DNA from 4 places in the Lysinibacillus sp. NPDC093197 genome. Region 1 is predicted to be linked to each of the others. Evidence: riboswitches for the same ligand, from Rfam matches in the RefSeq annotation. Region 1 holds a riboswitch; each other region holds the start of a gene.
What was found. A riboswitch is a leader RNA that binds a small molecule or an ion and turns the genes downstream of it on or off. The one in region 1 is predicted to bind cobalamin.
Positions count from the first base shown of each region.

Region 1 (3,732 bases):
ATTGAAATCAAAATAGATAGTAAACTGGATAGCAGAAAAAATCCTGGTAACAGCAGTAATTTCGCATAATATTGGAAAGGGATTTTTGCGCCTAAAATGATAAAAGCACTCATTACAATAAATGTAATGAGTGAAATAAGTTCATCTCTCACGATAAGCGACAATAGCAGTAACCCCAAGGAAAACGTCATTTTTTCTAACGGATGAACGGACGCTAGTTTATTCATATAAGCATACTTATCAATGAGTAACATCGTTTAACCTTCCTTATGCTTGCCGCGCATATAGCCTACGAAATAGCCAATAAAGCCAGCACCAATCGCAGCCTGTAATACGAATAATAAGCTTTCAATTTCACCACTTGGTGGCTCCCATAAGCTTTCAAACCATGGTTCATATTCTGCATTAATTTCACCGATTGCAGCTTCAGCTTCTCCGTCTGCACCACCGAATTCTGCACCTTTTTGTACGAAAAGAGGGATGATTGCTAAAAGTACAACGACAGCTAGTAGCAGTAAATTTTTCTTCATCCTAATGTGCCTCCTTTGCTGAGAAAACACGTAGTGCCTTTAATTCGCTCACATTGTATTTTTTTAAGAAATTCATAACGATAACTGTTAAAATTCCTTCACTAATTGCTAGAGGGATTTGTGTTAAAGCAAAAATACCTGCAAATTTTGTGAATGAAGCCATAAAGCCTCCTACTTCAGAAGGGAAAGCCAATGCTAATTGAACTGAAGTGACAACATATGTACCTAAGTCCCCAAGCATCGTGCAAAAAAGACAGCAATAGAGAATGATAGACCGATTTTTTGAGAACCTTTAAAGACATAATACGCAATAATTGGTCCTACAATCGCCATAGAGAAAGCATTTGCACCTAAAGTGGTAATACCACCATGTGCTAAAAGTAATGATTGGAATAATAAAACGATTGTTCCAATCACACTCATGGCTAATGGTCCAAAAAGAACTGTACCAAGGCCAACACCAGTAGGATGTGAGCAACTTCCTGTTACTGATGGAATTTTCAGTGCCGATAAGACGAATGCGAATGCACCTGATAAGCCTAATATCATTTTCGTTTCAGGATTTTCGTCAATTGTTTTACGAATAGAACGTAATCCTAAAATAATAAATGGAATCGAAATAACCCACCAAAAAATCGCCCATTCAATCGGCAAAAATCCTTCCATGATATGCATGGCAAACGCTCGTTTTGGTACTAGTAAAAGAGCCACTAAGAAATAACTAAGTTTCCAAAAAGAAAATTTCAAAACCTTTCCTCCTCAACAGTAATTTTCGAATGTAGCGTGCGCAATAAAAAAAGCACTTCTCCGTTTCGGAAAAAGTGCATAGCTGAAAAAGCAAATAGAACTGTCATTTGCCAAGCCGCACACCTCTCCTCGTAGGTTGAAACGATCACGATTTTCTCGGCAGGTCTCCTGGCTTTAGTTCAACATTTTATAGGCCTTCCCGTCCTATGGACAGTGACATTTTCTATAAAATTCCCTAGTACAGTGGCGGGACCGCGCCGGACTTGAACCGGCTTCCCTTTTAAGCGAAATGTATACACTTCGCACCGAAAAAAGATGAAGTTGTGAGTTTTCACGAAGAAGTGTAACATGTTTTTCCAATCATAAGCTATCCTTTTTTTTGTAAAAAATTTTTTATAAAATAACAATCTAGAAAATTCAGATAAATGTCAGAGAAAATCTATCAATTTTAATGAAATATTTGTTGAAATTTTATTAAAAATCTAATAAATAAAAAAGAAATGTTGAAAAGTATAAAAATGATAGGCTATGATAGAAACAGTTTTATATTCGTTTTATTAACATTTCATTTTAAAATTTAAATATAAATCCATCATTAAGTGCTCGATATACTTCGAGATAATAGGGAAATCGGTGTAAATCCGATACAGCCCCCGCTACTGTAATAGCTGATGAAATCGCAATGCCACTGAAAACTTGGGAAGGCGCGAAAGTAAGAGGAAGCTTAAGTCAGGAAACCTGCTTAGTTGATGATATGCAAACTTTTCGGAGGGAGAAGTGAAGCGAGAGCGGATACGTGTATATTCGTTTTTATTTTGGCTTCTATAAAACCTTTACTCTTCGATATCGAGTAAAGGTTTTTTCTTTTTCCTAAAAGTAGAATGAGGGGAGAAAAGCAATGACAACTTGGAATTTAGAGGGCATGAAAACCCATCTTTTTATTTGTAATGGTAGTAGTTGCATGAAAAAAGAAGCTGAGGAAATTACGCTCGCAATACGAGACGAAATAGAGAAATTAGCACTCGATAAGGAAATACATACGACAAGAACGCGTTGTAATGGCAGATGTAAAGATGCTTGTGTTGTGATCGCGTACCCACAGGGAAATTGGTATCGTGTACCAACAGTTGAGCATGGTAGAACACTTGTAAAAGATTTAAACCATGATTCTTTACACAGCGAGCATGTTTTTACACTGACAGAAGGTACGTTGCAACGTACCCCACAAACAACAGCCATTAAAGGCATCGACAAGGTGAAAGAGGGGTAAAAAATGGCGCAAAAAGGAAAGATTTTTGTTGTAGGCTTTGGACCTGGAGATTTCAAGCATATTACGACACGTGCTGTAGAGGCATTACAACAAAGTGAATTTATTATCGGTTATAAAACGTATGTTGAGCTCATTCAAGATTTAGTAAGTGCGAAGTCGATTGTTAGTACTGGTATGACAGAAGAAGTGTCACGAGCACAAGAAGCGGTACGTCAAGCGGAGGCTGGAAATATCGTTTCTGTTATTTCGAGTGGTGACTCAGGCGTATATGGGATGGCTGGACTTGTATATGAAGTACTAATTGAGCTTGGGTGGACGGAAGCAACAGGTGTTGAAGTCGAAATTGTGCCAGGAATTTCTGCTATTAATTCGTGTGCAAGTTTGCTAGGCGCACCGATTATGCATGATTCTTGCACGATTAGTTTAAGCGATCATTTAACACCTTGGAATTTAATTGCAAAGCGTGTGGAAGCTGCGGCGATGGCCGATTTTGTCATTGCGTTATATAACCCAAAAAGTGGTCGCCGTACACGTCAAATTGTAGAAGCACAACGGATTTTACTAGAATATCGATCACCGGATACACCTGTAGGACTTGTGAAAAGTGCCTACCGTGATCGTCAGGAAATAACGATGACGACTTTAGCAGAGATGCTCGAGCATGATATCGGCATGTTAACTACAGTTATTATTGGAAATTCATCGACATTTTTCTATGACAATAAAATGATTACACCGCGTGGCTATCAGCGCAAATATACACTTGGAGAAGAAAAACAGCCTTTACGTCCACACCAGCGTTTAAGAGAAGAAAATGAGCCGTGGGCAATGAACCAAGAAACAGGTACTGCAAGTCATGACTTTGCTGCAGATCCAAATGCAGGACGTCTGAAAAGTAGTATTGCGATAGCACCTGCGCCTGTATCGGTACAAGAAAAATCATCTCTAGAAATGGCAGCAACTGCACTAGCCATGGTGAAAGGAACAACTGTCACAAAGGCTACAACGAAGTTAGTTCAGCAAAAAATGGAGTCGATTTTTGAACTTGCTGTTAGTCCTGGGGTAGCGAATAAATTTTTCACTCCACAGCAAATGATGACGTTAGCTGAAGTTGTGGGAGATGAAGGCACGATGGAATATACACCTGACCATCAAATTCATTTAAAAATTCCAACGACAGAGCCA
Region 1 is NZ_JBIVOH010000001.1:680,707-684,438, reverse strand. It holds gene cbiQ (cobalt ECF transporter T component CbiQ) at 1-254, opposite strand, end outside; gene ACIP9G_RS03515 (energy-coupling factor ABC transporter substrate-binding protein) at 258-530, opposite strand; partial or broken gene ACIP9G_RS03510 (energy-coupling factor ABC transporter permease) at 532-1,196, opposite strand; cobalamin riboswitch at 1,419-1,602, opposite strand; cobalamin riboswitch at 1,858-2,037, shown strand; gene ACIP9G_RS03505 ((2Fe-2S) ferredoxin domain-containing protein) at 2,176-2,547, shown strand; gene cobJ (precorrin-3B C(17)-methyltransferase) at 2,551-3,732, shown strand, end outside.

Region 2 (3,732 bases), 330 kb from region 1:
GCAAAGGGTCAATATCGTTACAATTTGATGGCTATGATAAATGCCATAATAGTGAAGAAATAATTGCGCAAATCAATTACAATAAACAGGCAGATCCCGACTATACATCATCAAGTATTTTTTGTGCGAAAGGAAAGGGCTATTCAGTTCCTTGGTATGAGGCAAAAGAAGCCATGCATTGCTTGTAATTATCCGAGAAACCGCATTTTCCAAAGCATAACAGCGATTGGGGGATGATTTATCGGTTATTTAGCAAGTTTTATTGCCGATTTGAATGGTTTTATCGGCGATTCAGCGACTTTTATCGGCGATTCAGCTAGTTTTTATGGCGATTTCAAAAGTTATCCATAAAAAATGACAGAAGGCATCGAAAACATCTCGATGCCTTTTATATTAATCTTATAAAGCTTTTTTCGCTTTCGCAACAAAGTTATTCGCTGATTCCACAATTACGTAACCATTACTATTCGAAAAATCAACAAGAACCGAACCTGGTTTACTCTTTAAAATTTGTAATTGCTCAATTAATTGAAGCAATAATTGATGACCATTGCCTCTTGGATGCCAATTTAAATGATAGTCATTTAATTCTTTCACACTTTGAAGAAATTGAGCGTATTCACACTCTACATACTTTATTAAATGTACTATTTTATTACTATCTTGATTTGTATGAACGACTAACGACAACTCTTCTAAATAGGTGTGATAGAAACGCATAACCATCGAGCATAGTAAATCATTGACTCTTGCAGCACTTAAGATGGGCTTTGGCTCTAAATCAAGCCTATCTAAATTTGGTTTAGCTCGAATCGAATCAATACGTGTTATTAAATGATACGGCTCACCATTTACCTCATATACGATTGGATTTGTTGGCATGTACATCATAAAGGCATTCTTTTTTGTTTTCAGCTCATCCGCTACACTTGCTTTAGCAAAAAGGCACCCTTCATATACCTCATTTTGAATCCAAATGATGCCTTTGTTATAGAAAATTTGATTAAATAAACGTTCGTTCCGAATAAGTCCTGTTGCTAAAAACTGATCAACAAGTGCTTCAATGACCATTCTCGTTTTTGGCTGCTTGGCAACTTCAATGCGCGGCAGTTTACAAATCTTCATATCTCCATATTGCTTTTCCTGTGTTGTACAAACATGAATTTTCGTCATACGTGCACCTCTTTTCGTACATATTTTCAAAACAAATGTTTCGATTACATAAAAAGACGGATTTCCTGCTAAATAAGAGGAAATCCGTCGTTACGGCTAATCATTATCATTCATCCAGTAACATCAAACATTGCACCAATGGGAGAGATTTGGCTCGATGCCGTATCCCTTTATATCCTTTGGTTTTTATCGTTTGACGTACTGTGACGAACAGAACATTCTGTTTTGTCAACATGCCACCTCCTATTCCTCGTAGGTTATTGGTGTGTACTTGTAACAGGCAGGTCTCCTGACTTATGGTCATCGCTTCTTTTCACCTTCCCATCATTTGACAGTGGTATTTGAAAAGACGCTCACATTTACAGTTGCGGGACAGTGTCGGACTTGCACCGACTTCCCTTTTCAGTAAATTGCACGCAATTTACACCTATTACTACACGCTATTCAGTTGTAATAAAATGTATAGTATCGCTAGTATACTATTAAATCACATTGTAAAGTAATGGAATTTCAATGTCAATGAACAGTACAAGGTATCTATTTGGACTTACAGATTAATATAGTTTTGAGTACATTCGTAAAAAAGATATTTTTCCATCCAAATCAAAGCTAATTATTTTCAAATATCATTCACTTTCCATCGCTTGAAATAGCTTTTGAGCATAGCTATCGGTGAAATTAAATGCACCTTGTTCCTTGTACTGTTCATCGACAATTTCGCCAGCTTTCATTACATAAATCCGTTCACTTAAATATGAAACTGCTTTTAAATCATGAGAAATAAATAAAATAGCCATGTTTCTTTCTTTATTTAACGAAATTAATAAATCGATAATTTCCCGCTGAATTAGACGATCTAGGCTAGAAACAATTTCATCACATACTATCAATTTCGGTTCAACTAGAATAGAGCGTAATAAATTTACTCTTTGCTTCTCCCCACCACTAAGTTCAGAGGGCAGAGATTGTAATACATCGTTTGATAACTTGACCTTCTCAAGCATCGTTTGTAAATAGGTGTCCGTCACGAATTTTTGATGCTGCAATGGCTCCCTTAATAGTTCCTTAACCGTCCACATAGGGTTTAAAGCATTACTAGCATTTTGGAATATAATTTGGCACTTTTCATAAAAGGACTTCCGATTGTTCTTTGTGATTTGTTGATTTTGAAAAATTACGGTCCCTTTATCAGGTGATTCTAGCTGCATAATGACTTTGGCTAAAGTACTTTTACCGCTTCCACTTTCTCCTACAAGTCCGACGATTTCGCCTTCTCCTACAGTAAGGTTTATATTTGCTAACACTTGCTGCCCTGTTCGATAGCTTTTATTTACGTTTTCTACCCGAAGCAACTAAAACACCTCCTAAAAATGATTTGTGACAAGCCGTTTTGTATACGGATGTTTTGGTTGCTCAAAAATTTCTGTCGCTTGCCCCTTCTCGACAATCTCTCCATTTTTCATCACAACAATCGTATCCGCTAGTGAAACTGCAACCCCTAAATCATGGGTAATCAATATAATAGTTGTTCCCAGTTGAGCATGTAGATTTTTTAGTAATGTAATAAAGTGTTGTTGATGCAACATATCTAGTGCAGAAGTTGGTTCATCAGCTATCAAAATGTCTGGCTTATTATACAATGCACAGGCAAGCATACAACGTTGCAGCATACCCCCTGACAACTCAAATGGATAGCAATCTAATACATCTTCGGTCAAATTTAATTCCTTTAAGATAGCGGTCATTTTTGGCAGAAACATCTCTTTCTCCTCGCCCATTCGTAAGGCAGTAAACATATACAATTGTTGTTTCATTTTTTGGGTAGGAGAAAAGCTATTTGTAGCATCTTGAAAAATAGTAAAGATATGCTTTGTCCGTAACAGTAACCTATCTTTTTTTGACATCGCCATTATATTTTTCCCATTAAAGTACACTGCCCCTGTCGTCTCAGCTTGTGGCGGGAGCATTCCTAAAATAGCTGATACGGTTGTGCTTTTCCCACTCCCACTTTCACCAATAACTGCTGTAATTTGGCCTTTTGGCACAGTTAACGAGATATTGTGGATGAGATTTTTATCGTTCACTCGAACAGTTAAATTGTCGATTTTAAACATGTGATCGTTCTCCTCCTTGTTTGAAAGTGCTCCCGATTGCTTGCACACATAATATCGTCACAAAAATCATAAACCCAGGAAAAAGGCCGATCCACCAAGCACCAACGAGTAAATCATTTTGCGCTGTGTACAGCATCGTCCCCCATGACGGGATGGCTGGCGGCACACCGATGCCTAAAAAGCTTAAAGACACTTCGGTAAAAATCGCACCAGCAAAATTAAATATCGTCACGACAAAGATGGCTGGCAAACTATTACGTAATAAATGACTAAATAATATTTTCCACAATGGGGTACGGAACATTTTAGCCATTTGAACAAATTCCATTTCCTTTAAACGAATAAACTCTGAGCGCACGATTCGAGCTGTAACAAACCAGCCTGTGAATCCGATAATCATGGCCATTCGCCAAACACTTCCTTGCATAATTGCTTGCAGGGCAAG
Region 2 is NZ_JBIVOH010000001.1:351,624-355,355, forward strand. It holds gene ACIP9G_RS01720 (GTP-binding protein) at 1-188, shown strand, start outside; gene ACIP9G_RS01725 (hypothetical protein) at 400-1,173, opposite strand; cobalamin riboswitch at 1,436-1,619, opposite strand; gene ACIP9G_RS01730 (ABC transporter ATP-binding protein) at 1,800-2,525, opposite strand; gene ACIP9G_RS01735 (ATP-binding cassette domain-containing protein) at 2,538-3,287, opposite strand; gene ACIP9G_RS01740 (ABC transporter permease) at 3,280-3,732, opposite strand, start outside.
Region 2: it holds a riboswitch for cobalamin, as region 1 does, so the genes downstream of both, ACIP9G_RS01725 (hypothetical protein) here and ACIP9G_RS03505 ((2Fe-2S) ferredoxin domain-containing protein) in region 1, are expected to answer to the same signal.

Region 3 (3,732 bases), on a different contig from region 1:
TGCTAGATGAACCAACAACATATCTAGATATTGCACATCAATTAGAAGTGATGGAGCTTGTAAAAGAGTTAAATCATAAATACAATATGACCGTTATTATGGTGTTACATGATATTAACCAAGCTGCACAAAATAGTGAACGGCTGATTGTACTAAAGAAAGGAAAAATACATTACGACGATTCACCACATTGTGTATTATGTAAAGAAATGTTTCAAACAATTTTTGAAATTGATGCTGAAATTTATATGCAAGATGGAAATCCAATCTTTACCCCGGTAAAATTGTGCTCAAGTTCTTGCAAATGATGAAAGCTCATGTTTCGGGTAGAAATATGCAGCAACTACAACACCCATAAAAATTAACTTATTATAATGAAGAAAAGGAGATTTAAAATATGATTGGTATAATTTATTACGCTTATGGCGCACCGAAATCTTTAGACGATGTAACACCTTATTTTACACATATAATGAAAGGTAAAACACCACCACCACACGTGATTGAAAACGTTACGGCACAATTTAAAAAATTAGGCGGTGTTGATCCATTAGCAGCAAATACGGGGCGTATTGCTAAAGGGCTGGAACATTCTTTACAGAATCGCTTAACACAGCCTGTAAAAGTATATAATGCATACAAACATACAGAACCTTATATTCCAGATGTTGTTGACACAATGCTTGAAGATGGTATTACAACCTTTATTACGCTACCTGTAAATCCGATTATGTCTACAGGTGCTGCAGCGTTTCATGATGAAGTTAGTACGTTATTAGCTTCTCATGACGTTAAGGTCATTCATGCGAAAAATTGGCATTTAAACGATGAATTACTTGCTGTATATAAAGATCGTGTTCAACGTGCATTTGAATGGATTCCAGTTGAAAAACGAGCACAGACGCATGTTTTATATACCGTCCATAGTCAACCAATTGATCCCGAAAAAAACGAAAACTATGTACGTCAGTTTTCCGAATTAGCCGAAGCCATTTCAAAAGCAGTTCAAATTGATAACTGGCATATTACATATCGAAGCGGTCATGGGAAAGGTGACTGGCTAGGTCCAAATGTAAAAGATAAAATTAATTCATTACAAGGCGAGGGTGCTCAAGGTATCGTCACTTGTGAGCTCCTTTCCCTTTCAGCGGATATTGAGTCTTATTTTGAAGTCGGATATGAATGTCATAGATTATGTGAGGAACTTCAAGTAGAATTTGCCAAATCGGAGTTTCCAGGTGATAGCTATGATACCATTCAAGCTTTAGCTGCCATTGTCGAGTCATTTATTCCAGCTCATAACTGAGCTAGTCGGTACCATTACGTGTAGTCATGCTTAAAACTTATATTGCCATCTGATGTCGAGATTTCATTGATGTCAGATGGCTATTTGTTTTTAATTAGAAAAGCAAACGAGTGCAAAACAACAAAGACAGGTTTGATCGCTACAAAATGATTAAAAATGAAATCGAACATACGGCAGGTTCATTTTAAAATCTTTTTTCTAAAAAGTAATAGGGCTTACGATAGTGGCTAAAATGGTTTAACAGATATAAACTTATATTAAGAAGTATATTAAATATAATCTTCAGTTTAATATAGGCTGCAGTAGGTAGCATAATAATTCCTTGAGATTCTATGAATAATCTCTATAAATCAAGCTATAATTCTTTGGAACTACTAACTATGTTGTTTATTATGCTTAACTAGCTAGTCGTTTTCATTTATTAACAGTTTGTTCTTCCTAAAGAATATAATGAAAAGTTACACTATAAAGAATTCACTTTTCTGGATTTACTTTTTACTTGAAGGATGGTACACTTAATTGTGTTCAATAACAATATATTGTGTTCGTTTTATGTAGGTACTACTATATGTAGTTTAATAGGGAAGTTCGGTATATCCGACGCTGTCCCCGCAACTGTTAAGCTGACGATGATTTAATCCACTGTGCGTTGGTATGGGAAGGATATCAGAGAATGAAGCAAAGCCAGGAGACCTGCCTATCATAAAACAAATCAACCTTTCTTCGGGGAATAAGAAATGGGGACGTGACTATTCTTTGGCTTTTTTACGTTTCTAACTTAGGCTGTCTCTCCCGAGAGATAGCCTTTTTATATTATGAAAAGAGGGAATTTAAAATGAAACTTTATACTAAAACTATATGCCCAAAATGTCTTTGGGTCAAATCGGAATTACAACGTGCAGGACTTGAGGCAGAAATTGTGAATATTGATCATGACGAACAAGCAAAACAAAAAATTATGGACGCAGGTTTTTTAAGTGTGCCTGTTCTTGAAGTAAATGACACATTTATAGGAGATGTCAAAGAAATTGTTTCTCAAATTGAGATGATTGCAATATGATCGTTTATGCCAGTCGTACAGGTAATGTGCGAAGTATTGTTACTAAATTAGATGGTGAGTCAATTGAAATTTATGATGGATTATTGTTGACTGAGCCCTATCTTTTAATTACATACACAGACGGCTTAGGTGATATTCCTGCAAAAGTAGCCCGCTTTTTAGAGCAAAACAAGGAATTTTGCAAGGGAGTAGCTGTTAGTGGTAATAGTAATTTTGGACATCATGTGTTTGGCGGAGCTGGTGAGAAAATTGCAGAAGCCTATAAGGTCCCGTTAGTATGTAAATTAGATTTACGGGGATATCAGGCTGATTATGAAGTAATACAAATGTTTTATGAAACGAGGGTGAAGGGATGAAAACATATTTAAAGCTTAATAATGAGGTGCTTAATCGCTATAGCACGACAGGTCAATTAGAGCTTGAAAAGGACCGTGAAGCAACACGCCGTTATTTTTTAGAATATGTAAATGTGCGTCTACGTTATTTTATTGATATTGAAGAAAAAATTCGCTATTTAGTCGATGAGGGTTACTATGAGAAACAATTTATCGACATGTATGATATAGATTTTATTAAACATCTATACAAAAAAGCATACGATTACAATTTCCGTTTCCCTTCATTTATGAGTGCGAGTAAATTTTATGATAGCTACGCAATGAAAAGTCGTGACGGAGAAGAAATTTTAGAAAAATATGAAGATCGTATTGTTATCATCGCTTTATATTTAGCACAAGGGAACACTGTGTTAGCAGAACGTTCTGTTGAGGCAATGATGGAAGCGTACCAACCAGCAACGCCAACTGCATTAAACAGTGGGAAAAAAGCGCGTGGCGAATTAGTAAGCTGCTTTAAACTATCAATGGACGATTCAATGAATAGTATTGCTGAAAATATTGGTTATTGTTTGGAGCTATCTCGCCTTGGAGGTGGAGTGGGGGTAAACTTAACAGATTTACGTCCATTAGGTGATCCAATTAAAGAAATTTTAAATCGTGCAAGTGGTGTTATCCCAGTTGCTAAACTTTTAGAAAATTCTTTTAGCTATTCGAATCAGCTTGGACAACGAAACGGCTCTGGCGTTGTCTATCTAAATATTTTCCACGCAGATATAGAAAATTTTATTTCATCGAAAAAGCCAAATGCGGATGATAAAATCCGTCTAGCAACACTATCAACAGGTATTATTATTCCAAGTATTTTCTTTGAACTTATGAAACGTGATAAAGATATTGTGTTGTTTAGCCCATATGATATTTATAAAGAATATGGTAAACGGATGTCTGAAATCTCAATTACTGAGATGTATTACGAGTTACTAGATAACCCGAATATCCGTAAAATTAAACGCTTGAATGCTCGTCGA
Region 3 is NZ_JBIVOH010000002.1:610,014-613,745, reverse strand. It holds gene ACIP9G_RS08900 (ABC transporter ATP-binding protein) at 1-308, shown strand, start outside; gene ACIP9G_RS08895 (ferrochelatase) at 398-1,306, shown strand; cobalamin riboswitch at 1,846-2,022, shown strand; gene ACIP9G_RS08890 (glutaredoxin family protein) at 2,142-2,366, shown strand; gene nrdI (class Ib ribonucleoside-diphosphate reductase assembly flavoprotein NrdI) at 2,363-2,722, shown strand; gene nrdE (class 1b ribonucleoside-diphosphate reductase subunit alpha) at 2,719-3,732, shown strand, end outside.
Region 3: it holds a riboswitch for cobalamin, as region 1 does, so the genes downstream of both, ACIP9G_RS08890 (glutaredoxin family protein) here and ACIP9G_RS03505 ((2Fe-2S) ferredoxin domain-containing protein) in region 1, are expected to answer to the same signal.

Region 4 (3,732 bases), on a different contig from region 1:
GAATACGAGTCGTATAGAAGATTGATAAAAATTATGCAAGAACCAGTAGATTGGACATATGCAGTTTGGGAACAGCTTATTAAAGCCCTTACATATACAGATGGACATGCTCGTGCACGGGCAGCACAGTTTTTATGTGCATTAGCAGCAAAAAGTGACCCGGAAGAACGTGTTCTGGATGATTTTTTAAAAATTTGGGCCGTAACATACGATGAAAAAACAGTAACTGCAAGGCATGCTCTTCAAGCAATTTGGCAAATTGGGCTTGCTGGACAAGTTCAAAGGGATTTAATTGTTTCGTATTTAGCGAAAAGGTTCCAAACATGTATCGATGAAAAGCAACCATCGCGTATTCGATATGATATTATTGTCTCCTTCAAGAAATTGTTTGATGCTACGAATGATCAAAACTTACTGGATATTGCAAAGAGATTAATAGAAGAAGAGCAGGATATAAAATACAAAAAGAAATATAAAACAGCCATCCGTTAAAATAGCGAGATGGCTATTTTTATGCCCAAGTGTGTTATTTTGAAGAAAGAAAAGTTATTGATTATAATGAAAACAGGAGGATGGATTCAGTTTTTGATAGGTCTTATATACTGACGTAAGCTTTAGTATAAGTGAGAGCCAGAAACTATCTATAAAGAGGAAACACGTAAATCTGCAACTGTATATAGCATAGTAACAGTATAATTTTTGTAAATAAGAAAGGGTCGGGTCGAGAAAATGGGGATTTATAATTATTTAGTGAAAAAGCCAAATGGTGAAATTTTATCAATGGAGACATTTCGTGGAAAGACAATGTTAATCGTCAACACAGCCAACCAATGTGATTTTACATATCAATTTGAAGATTTACAAAAAATGTATAATAAATATGACAAGGAAAATTTCGTTGTTTTAGGTTTCCCATGTAATCAGTTTGGACAGCAGAACCCAGAAGATGGAGTTGAGACAACTCAACTTTGTCAACTTAACTACGGGGTAACTTTCCCGATTTTTGAACTAGTTCAGGTTAATGGAGAAGAGACACATCCGTTATTCAATTATTTAAAGCATGAAGTAGATTTTCGTGAATTCGGAAAGGCGAATATGCAGGAAAAGATGTTAGCTGAGGCTATTATCCAAATTGCACCTAGCTTTTTAGATGGACGTAACATTCGTTGGAACTTTACGAAATTTTTAGTAGATAATCAAGGTCATACAGTTGAGCGCTTTGAACCAACAGATTCACAATTAGATATTGAGCAAGCTATTGAAAAAATTTTATAGCTAGCTATTTTAATCAGAATTTTTAGGCTGGAATAACAAATAGCGGATCACTATGTAGAAATAGTGCTAAGTTTTGTATAAATATATTCGAATATTCCACAATCTCGCAACTACTCTTTCAAATCAATATATGATAAACTGCTAATCAAGTGAATAATTCTTGCAGAATAATGGTGCTAACTTTAGCATAATCGGGAATTCGGTGTAAAACCGAAGCTGTTTCCGCAACTGTAAGTACAAGAATCATAATAAATGCCACTGTCGAAAAGGGGAAGACCCAAGATGGGAAGGTTTTATGATATCGCTACTGCATTGGGTAGTGAGCTGTACGAGCCAGGAGACCGACCTTTATTTAATGTATAAAAACTCTTCGGAAGCTAGGAGGATATACGGCAAATACATAGGCAATGTCGCGTGAGGCGGCACTATATATGCTATTTTCGTCGTTCCCTAGGGAGCGGCGTTTTTTTATGCACCTGTAAAGCAAAATCTGTTCATGAAAGAAAGAAGGGACTAAGTATGAAAAAAGATGCCCGTTATTCTTGCTACCCGTTCATGCGTGAAAAAATATCTACAGTAGATTTTGAGATTCGTACGGATAGTTTAACAACTCATGTCGGTGTAGCATTGACGGCTGTAAAAGCTGAAAAAGTTGAAGTAGTGGCGACAGATTTATTGACTATTTTGCCAATGGCCTACCATGTAAATGGCTCAGTACGTGGCAAATTAGCGGTAACGGAAGAAGATTTGTTATGGCTTAGCGAGCGCTATGATTTTTATGTGGGGCATGTAAAGGAAGAAATCCAAAACTTTGTTTTACCACAAGGTACGGGGGCTGCAACTGCGCTTCATTTATGTCGTAGTGAGGCAAAAAAATCATACCGTGTTCTACATAAAGTTTCTGAGGAAAGAGAAGTACCAGCCATCCTTTTCGATTACTTAGGATTATTAGCTAATGTATTTTTTGTAATGGCTGTATACATGAATCAACAAGCTGGTATTGCTGAAATACCGTTTATAAGCAAATCATATCCGATGAAGAAAAAGAAGGAGAATGTGTAAAGTGAAGAAACTATTTAAATTCCAATGGCTTACAGTGTTAATGTTAGCACTTGTATTGGCAGGTTGCGGCACAGCAAATGAAGCTAAAAAGGACGATACATCGAAAACAGGACAACAAGCTGAGCAAACAGGCTACAAAGTGACAGATGATCGCGATGTAGAAGTAGCATTTGATGCAGTACCAAAAACGGTTGTGTCATTACAACCGAGTAACACTGAAGTTCTATTTGCACTAGGTGTTGGCGATAAAGTAGTTGGGGCAACTGAATATGATACTTACCCAGAAGAAGCAAAAAAAATCGAACGAGTGTCAGATTCTGTAACATTCAATAGCGAGAAAATTGTAGCGCTAAAGCCAGATGTTGTAATTGCTTATTACACAGGTAATGACGAGACACTAGATGCCCTTAAAGGTCTTGAAGATGCAGGCGTGAAAGTATTTGTTATTAAATCAGCCGCATCATTTGAAGATGTTTATGGAGATATTCAACAAATTGCTGAAGTGATGGGTGTTCAAGATAAAGGTGAGCAATTAAACAAAGATATTAAAGCGAAAATTGCGGATGTGCAAGCAAAAGTAAAAACTGTAGAAACACCGAAAAATGTTTATTTAGAAATTAGCCCTAAGCCAGATATTTATACAACAGCAGCTGGTACTTTCCAACAAGAGATTCTTGATGCAGCGAATGTGAACAATGTATTTGGTGATCAAACAGGATGGGTAAAAGTTTCTGAGGAAGATGTTATCGCGAAAAATCCTCAAGTTATTTTAACAACAGTAAACTATGTAGAAGACTCAGTAGGCGAAATTCTTGGGCGTGATGGATGGAATACAATTACTGCTATTCAAGATAAAGCAGTAAATTATATTGATACTGATATTTCCAATCGTCCAGGTCCACGTATTGGTGAAGCTGTTGAGATGGTAGCAAAAGCAGTATATCCCGAATTATTTAAATAAGGATAAATGGTGAAAGCCAACCATTAAAACTTGGGCAAAAGAGATAAAGTGTTAGATTGACTGCGATCAATCTAACACTTTTTTGCTTGTGAATGTTGTTGTCCGCTAAGTACAGGCTTCACGGTCTTCAACCTCCGATATCTTCAAGACAACCGATGATTCATAGACTTTGAATCTCTACTAAAAGGTTTTGTGAATAATTGGTATTATCTTCAGTTGTTCTATAAAATAGAAATATAAATGATTGCTTAAATAAGGGAGGCGTAGTGGATGACACAGTTTGACATGAAGGTTATTCCGTTTGAGGCAGTCTTAAATTTCCGCGATATGGGTGGCTATAAGACGCGAGATGGCAGAGTGGTTAAGAATGGATTGCTATATCGTTCGGCTGCACTAGGTAAGATGACACCGGCGGATAAGGAGCGCTTTGAAGC
Region 4 is NZ_JBIVOH010000009.1:96,933-100,664, forward strand. It holds gene ACIP9G_RS19650 (hypothetical protein) at 1-492, shown strand, start outside; gene ACIP9G_RS19655 (glutathione peroxidase) at 730-1,275, shown strand; cobalamin riboswitch at 1,430-1,639, shown strand; gene ACIP9G_RS19660 (hypothetical protein) at 1,795-2,337, shown strand; gene ACIP9G_RS19665 (ABC transporter substrate-binding protein) at 2,339-3,298, shown strand; gene ACIP9G_RS19670 (tyrosine-protein phosphatase) at 3,569-3,732, shown strand, end outside.
Region 4: it holds a riboswitch for cobalamin, as region 1 does, so the genes downstream of both, ACIP9G_RS19660 (hypothetical protein) here and ACIP9G_RS03505 ((2Fe-2S) ferredoxin domain-containing protein) in region 1, are expected to answer to the same signal.